2 regions of the Maribacter aquimarinus genome follow, and region 2 is predicted to be linked to the other one. Evidence: riboswitches for the same ligand, from Rfam matches in the RefSeq annotation. Region 2 holds a riboswitch; the other holds the start of a gene.
What was found. A riboswitch is a leader RNA that binds a small molecule or an ion and turns the genes downstream of it on or off. The one in region 2 is predicted to bind S-adenosylmethionine.
Positions count from the first base shown of each region.

Region 1: it holds a riboswitch for S-adenosylmethionine, as region 2 does, so the genes downstream of both, ACKWCC_RS13580 (O-acetylhomoserine aminocarboxypropyltransferase/cysteine synthase family protein) here and ACKWCC_RS14415 (homocysteine S-methyltransferase family protein) in region 2, are expected to answer to the same signal.

Region 1 is NZ_JBLFEO010000019.1:55,292-58,698, reverse strand. Features, by position in the region: gene thrA (bifunctional aspartate kinase/homoserine dehydrogenase I) at 1-64, opposite strand, end outside; gene ACKWCC_RS13580 (O-acetylhomoserine aminocarboxypropyltransferase/cysteine synthase family protein) at 147-1,439, opposite strand; SAM riboswitch class I at 1,620-1,752, opposite strand; gene ACKWCC_RS13575 (DUF3575 domain-containing protein) at 2,134-2,643, shown strand; gene metK (methionine adenosyltransferase) at 2,854-3,407, opposite strand, start outside.
Region 2 is NZ_JBLFEO010000021.1:64,200-67,606, forward strand. Features, by position in the region: gene ACKWCC_RS14410 (vitamin B12 dependent-methionine synthase activation domain-containing protein) at 1-296, opposite strand, end outside; gene ACKWCC_RS14415 (homocysteine S-methyltransferase family protein) at 360-1,361, opposite strand; SAM riboswitch class I at 1,476-1,602, opposite strand; gene ACKWCC_RS14420 (LytR/AlgR family response regulator transcription factor) at 1,730-2,428, opposite strand; gene ACKWCC_RS14425 (sensor histidine kinase) at 2,425-3,407, opposite strand, start outside.

The sequences.
Region 1 (3,407 bases), on a different contig from region 2:
GTTCAATGTTTTGGGACACCCCACTAAAGGTGGTGTAGTTCTCAATGGTTAACCGATGTAACATAAGCCGCTTGAAAAATAAGGTAAAGGCCTCTTGGCCACAGCTTGTACCCTGCGCCAAAAGACCTTTTGTGAATGGAGATCAATTATACGTGCGCCGGTGCATCAATGGCAGCAAAGGCCTGCTCCAGATCCGCCTTGAGGTCTTCCAGGTCTTCCAGCCCCACGGATAGCCTAATGAGGTCCTGCCCCACCCCGGCACTTTCCTGCTGCTCCACACTCAACTGTTGGTGGGTGGTGCTTGCAGGATGGATAATGAGGGACTTGGTATCGCCAATATTGGCCAATAAGGAAAAAACCTTGGTGGCGTCCGTCAAATTCTTGGCGGCCTCAAAACCACCTTTTACCCCAAAGGTGACCAAACCGCTCTGTCCTTTTGGCAAGTACGCTTGGGCCAGTTCATAATAGGTATTGCCCTTTAGGCCGGGATAGTTTACCCAGGCCACCTCCTCGCGTTCGGACAGCCAAGTGGCCAGGGCAAGGGCGTTCTCGCTGTGCTGTTTGATGCGCACGTTCAAGGTTTCCAGCCCCTGGATGATCTGGAAGGCGTTGTAGGGGCTCAGGGCACCGCCAAAGTCGCGCAGCCCTTCCAAAATCAGTTTAAAGGTAAAGGCAGCGGCCCCGAGGGCCTCGCTGTACACCAGGCCATGGTAGCCGGCGGAGGGTTCCGTGAACTCCGGGAACTTCCCGTTGGCCCAGTCAAAGGTACCGGCGTCTATGATGGCCCCTCCCAAGGAATTGCCCTGTCCGCCAATGTACTTGGTCAAGGAATGGATCACCAAATTGGCCCCGTGCTCTATGGGGTTCAGCAGCGCTGGGGTGGCCACTGTATTGTCCACGATAAAGGGTACCTTGGCCGCCTTGGCCTGCTCGGAAATGGCCTTGAGGTCCAAAACGTCCAATTTGGGGTTGCCCAAGGACTCCACAAAAATGGCACGGGTGTTTTCTTGTACCGCCTTGCCAAAATTTTCGGGCTCGGAGGCATCCACAAAGGTAGTGGTAATGCCCAGGCGGGGAAGGGTTACATTCAAGAGATTGAAGGTGCCGCCGTACAGACTGCTGGAAGCCACAATGTGGTCTCCCGCCCGCAGGAGCGTGAGCAGACCGGTTGAAATGGCCGCAGTGCCCGAGGCGAAGACCACGGCGCCCACACCGCCCTCTATGGCGGCCAAACGGTTTTGCAGAATTTCATTGGTGGGGTTGTTCAAACGGGTATAAATATAGCCCAGTTCTTTGAGTGAGAACAGGTTGGCCGCATGGTCCGTATCCTTAAAGACGTAAGAGGTGCTCTGGTAAATGGGCACGGCCCGCGTCCCTTCTGTCTTGGTGGTGTCATGCCCTGCGTGCAGGGCGTTGGTGGCAAATTTTTGATCGCTCATGATGTTGTTTTTTTAAATCGTTATTAAAAATGGACGCGCCGCGGTACGTACCGCAACTTCAACTAAACCAACAAAAAACAAACAACCTCCGGCCCGCGTTGCCGGGAGGTAAGATCAAAAGGTTATCAAAAAAGAAAATCGAGAATGTCGATGATGGTTATCCTTCCCAAAAACGATGCTTTGGCATCGCAGGTTCCACGCTTTGTTGGAACCGGGTAGAATGTAGCACCTTCTTAGTACGATCATCGCTGGAAGTGACTAAGGGTTGCTAAGGTTTCAAAGGGTCTAATCCCTCCACCTTTCTTGATAACTTTTCAATATGTGCTTGAACTTTGAGGGCACAAATAAAAGGGAGAAAAGATTAAAAACCTAATGATTTTCAAAAATTTCACAAAAACCCAGTGAATTGGTAGGATACCTTATGGGCCCGGTGTCATTTCAGTGGTGTATCCGATGCAAAATAGGGGGGAAAGCGGCAACGATCGCCGTCAAAAAAAAAAAGGATTCCATCTCCAAAAAACGGGTAGGCCCGTGGCCGTGATGCCCTACCGCCCGGCGTTGGCATTACGCTGTGGTGCTCTACCCAAAATGGACCGGGCTTTGGAGCCAAGAACATTTTGCCTGGTGTGGCATACCATTTCACCGGGTTATGCGTTAGCTCTCCAACGGAGGGGCCGTTACCAAAACAAAAAATATGCTGCACAAAATTCTTTTTACCACCCTGTTCCTAATCGGAGTGGTGGGGGCCAACGGCCAAAACAACGTGATAAAGGCGAGTGCGCTGATCGGCAACCTTGGCCTACAGTATGAACGGGCCCTGGGAGATCGTTTTGCACTCATTGGCCAAGTGGGCCACTCCAATTTTACCAACTCGGTGAACGATGTGGAAACGACCTCCAACGGGTTGGGTTTTTTGGTGGAGGGCCGCTACTATCTTTCAAAAAACAAGGAACGTATGGAGGGCTGGCACATTGGTGTGTTCTACAGCGCCATGAACACGGAGTCTTCAGAGGGTTTACAAACCAATATTGCCTCACTGGGCATCGCCTCCGGGTATCAGTGGGTGTTTGGCTCCCATATTTCCTTGGGCCTGGTCTTCGGTGCCGGCACCTTTGATTATGACAGTGACCAGGATCGTGGCCTTCTTCTAGAAGGTCTTACCTTTTGGCCCCATTTGGGCCTCTCCCTGGGATACCGGCTTTAAACGCCCACGGTACAGACCAATGCTTGGCCCCATACAGGGCCATACAAACTGGGCGGCACGGTTACCGGGTCTAACAGACCGTTGCCATAAGTTCCAAAAACAATGCCCCCTCAGGACTTATTTGTTTACTGCGAAAAGTGGTGTAGATTGGCACCCCGCACCATACAGGAGCTTCCCCCATCCTTGTTCACTTCTTGGAAAACCAGTGGCTCAAAGCCCAAATGATGCTTTGATTTCTGCGGTCATGTCCAATTTTTCCCACGTGAACAGTTCCACCTCTTTTTCGATCCTACCGTTGTAGGGAGACTCAAACACCTTGGTAACCGTTCTGGGGGCCTTGCCCATATGGCCATAGGCCGCTGTCTCCAAATAGATGGGGTTTCTGAGCTTTAGCCGCTCCTCTATGGCAAAGGGGCGCATGTCAAAAAGCTGGGCCACTTTCTTGGCAATGTCACCGTCCGAAAGGGGCACTTTGGCCGTCCCATAGGTGTCCACAAATATGGAGGTGGGCTCCACCACGCCAATGGCATAGCTCACTTGCACCAAGATTTCATCGGCCACCCCGGCGGCCACCAGGTTTTTGGCCGCGTGCCGCGCGGCATAGGCGGCACTGCGGTCCACCTTGCTGGGATCTTTTCCACTGAAGGCCCCTCCACCATGCGCCCCTTTGCCGCCATAGGTGTCCACAATGATCTTTCTTCCCGTGAGGCCGGCATCGCCGTGCGGGCCACCGATGACGAATTTACCGGTGGGGTTCACGTGGT
Region 2 (3,407 bases):
TTGACCAGGTTCAGGAAGGTTACCATGGCCTCCTTGCCATCAATGAGGCCATCGTCCATATTGATGTCTATGACCTGTGCACCGCCTTCCACCTGCTCGCGTGCCACGTCCAGGGCCTCCTCAAACCTTTCCTCCTTTATGAGCCGAAGAAATTTCCGGGAACCGGCCACATTGGTGCGCTCGCCCACATTTATGAAATTGGTTTCGGGCGTGACCACCAAGGGTTCCAGGCCGGACAACTTTAAATATCTGGGCGCCCCACCGTCCCTTTGGGAAGCCCCGGATTCGTTGTCCATTGTTGTGTTGCTAGCGTTCATCTTTTGTGTTCCTTCTTCATTAAGAGCCCATCCTGCCCGTTCTCAAGGGGCCATTTCCAACTTTCTGGGGCCATATTGGGCCACCAGCTCGGCAATGGCCCTGATGTGTTCCGGAGTGGTGCCGCAACAACCGCCAATGATGTTCACCAGGCCTTTTTCCAAGTACTCCTTGATCTGGGCGGCCATCTGCGCCGGACTCTCATCATATTGCCCAAAGGCATTGGGCAGGCCGGCGTTGGGGTGGGCCGAAATGGCGTGGGCCGATTTTGCCGAAATCACCTCCAAGTGGGGCACCAACTGGCTGGCGCCCAAGGCACAGTTGAACCCCACCGATAAAATGGGCATGTGCGAAACGGAAATGAGAAAGGCCTCTGCCGTCTGTCCGGACAGGGTTCTCCCGGAGGCATCGGTAATGGTGCCACTGACCATGATGGGGATGTCCACGTTTTGCTCCTCCTTGATTTCGTCTATGGCAAAAAGGGCCGCCTTGGCGTTCAGTGTATCAAAAACGGTCTCCAGAAGCAACAGGTCCGCACCGCCCTTGAGCAGCGCCTCTGCCTGTTGTTTGTATGCAATTCTTAGCTCGTTGAAGGAGATGGCCCTAAAACCGGGGTCGTTCACATCCGGGGACATGCTGGCGGTTTTGTTGGTGGGGCCCATGCTGCCGGCCACAAACCGTGGTTTGTGCGGCTCTTTGGCCGTAAACTCCAAGGCCACTTCCTTGGCGATACGGGCCGATTCATAATTGAGCTCTTCCACCAATTCTTCCATATGGTAGTCGGCCATGGCAATGGTGGTGCCGGAAAAGGTATTGGTCTCCACAATGTCTGCCCCCGCTGCAAAATACTGTCGGTGCACGTCTGCAATGGCCTCCGGTTGGGTCAGGGACAGTAGGTCGTTGTTGCCCTGCAAGGGATGCGGCCAATCCTTGAACCGTTCGCCGCGAAAATCGGCTTCCGTGAATTTGTGCCGTTGCAGCATGGTGCCCATGGCCCCGTCCAAGATGAGGATGCGCCGTTGTAAAATGTCTTTGATGTCTGCCATAACACGGGGCGCCAAGGCGCCCTATTTTTTTTTATAGATGGTATCAAGGAAGGGAAGGATGGGGACATGGTCCCTTTAGCTGTGGTTATCTATGCGTTTTGGGATTGCTTCCCGCGGCCAACGAAGCCTCGGGGCAGCACAACGCTAGAATGTAGCACCTTCTCGGGCCTCCAAACCTGGGCGGCACAAAGGGTTGCTAAGGCTTCGCAGGGTCCAATCCCTCCACCTTTCTTGATAACGGTTTTCAGTGTTTTAAAGAACTGGGGCAAAGTTCGGGCACATGGCCTTTAAAAGCAAGGAAAAGGGCGATTTTTCAAGTCTTGCGGTGTTTGGATCAACTGCTCTCCTGCCCGGTGGGGCATAAAAAATCAAAACAACCTCTCCACCTGCTCGCGAAAGGTCTCCCCAATGGAGAGTTCTTTGTCCCCGAGAAAAACACTGTTCTTGCGCACGGCAGTGATGGCATCCAAAGCCACCACATAAGACTTATGTATCCGTATGAAGGCACCAGGCGGCAGCTCTTTGTCCAGCTCCCTGAAACTGATACGGACCACCAAGGGGTGCTGGGCACTTTTTAAATGGAATTTGATGTAATCGCCATAGCCCTTCATCCAAATGATATCTTTGAAATTGATCTTGACCCGGCTGTAATCTGCATTCACAAAGAAATGGTCCTTTGCTTTCTTTGTGGCCGTCTCGGCCTGTCCGGATTTCAGTTCAAAAAGTTCCCGGGCCCTAAGGCAAGCTCTCAAAAAACGCTCTAGGGGAACCGGTTTTACAAGGTAATCCACCACATCCAAATCATAACTTTCCACGGCATATTGCTTGTAGGCCGTGATGAAGATAACCAATGGCTTTTTTTCCAAACTTGCAATGAACTGGAGCCCGCTTAGACCAGGCATTTGAATGTCTATGAACACCAAATCCACAGCGTGCTTCCCCATGGCGTCTACAGCCTCAAAAGCGTTGTTACAGGTGGCCACCAACTGTAAAAAGGGGACTTTACCTATATTATCCTGGAGAAGCTCAAGGGCAAGAGGCTCATCATCTATGGCGATACAGTTCATTGGGAGTTTAGTTTTATTTGCAGAAGCACCGAATACCAAACATCATTTGTTTCAATTTTTAAGTTGTGCCTAGTGCCGTAAAGTAGCTGTAACCTTCTTTTTACATTGGCCAAACCAATGCCGGAGGTCTTGTCCTTGGCCTGGTCCTTTTCAACAAATTTGTTGCGCACCTTAAAAACCAGCAAATTGTCCGCAGCCGCTAACGAAACCTCTATAATGGGGTCTTCTATGATACCCGTGCCATGCTTAAAGGCATTTTCCACAAAAGGTATCAACAGCATGGGCTCTAAGGTGTGCCAATCTTCCTGTAGGTATAAATTAACCTTAAGGCTAAGCCTATCCCCAAAACGTAATTTTTGCAAGTCTATATAGCTTTGCAAATAATCAGCTTCGCTCTTTATCAGCACCTTCTCATCATCGGTCTCATACAACATATACTGCATAAAGGAGGAGAGTTTTAAAATGGTGGGCTCCAACTTTGGACTGTTGGCCCTGGCCAACGCAATAACATTGTTGAGCACATTGAACAAAAAGTGAGGACTGATCTGCGATCGCAGAAATGCAAGTTCTGTTTTTAAGTTCTCACGCTCTTTTTCCTGGGCCCTGCGCTCCAATCTTAAACGATCGCTCACGGTCCTTAAGGCAACAGCCATAAGTACAAAGAACAAAAAGGGAAGTGCATTGTGCAAGAGCGCTGTATTAATGGAATATGGGTAGGCAAAGTTCAGCGCATCGTAAGCGAAACGATTCATTAAGAGTATAAGCGCCAATAGGCCTAAATTCACTACCACAAAAAGCAAAACATTTCTTCTATATAAGAATTTTGGCACCAAGAATTGGGTGTTCAGATAAAATGTGGACATCCAAAACAGATTCATCAGGATGTTAAGAACCAAAATCTTCTGCGCAAACTCGGTGGGCATCCTATCTCCCGAATACTGCAAGGAAAAGATATAGGGCAGGGCAAAGACAAAGCCCC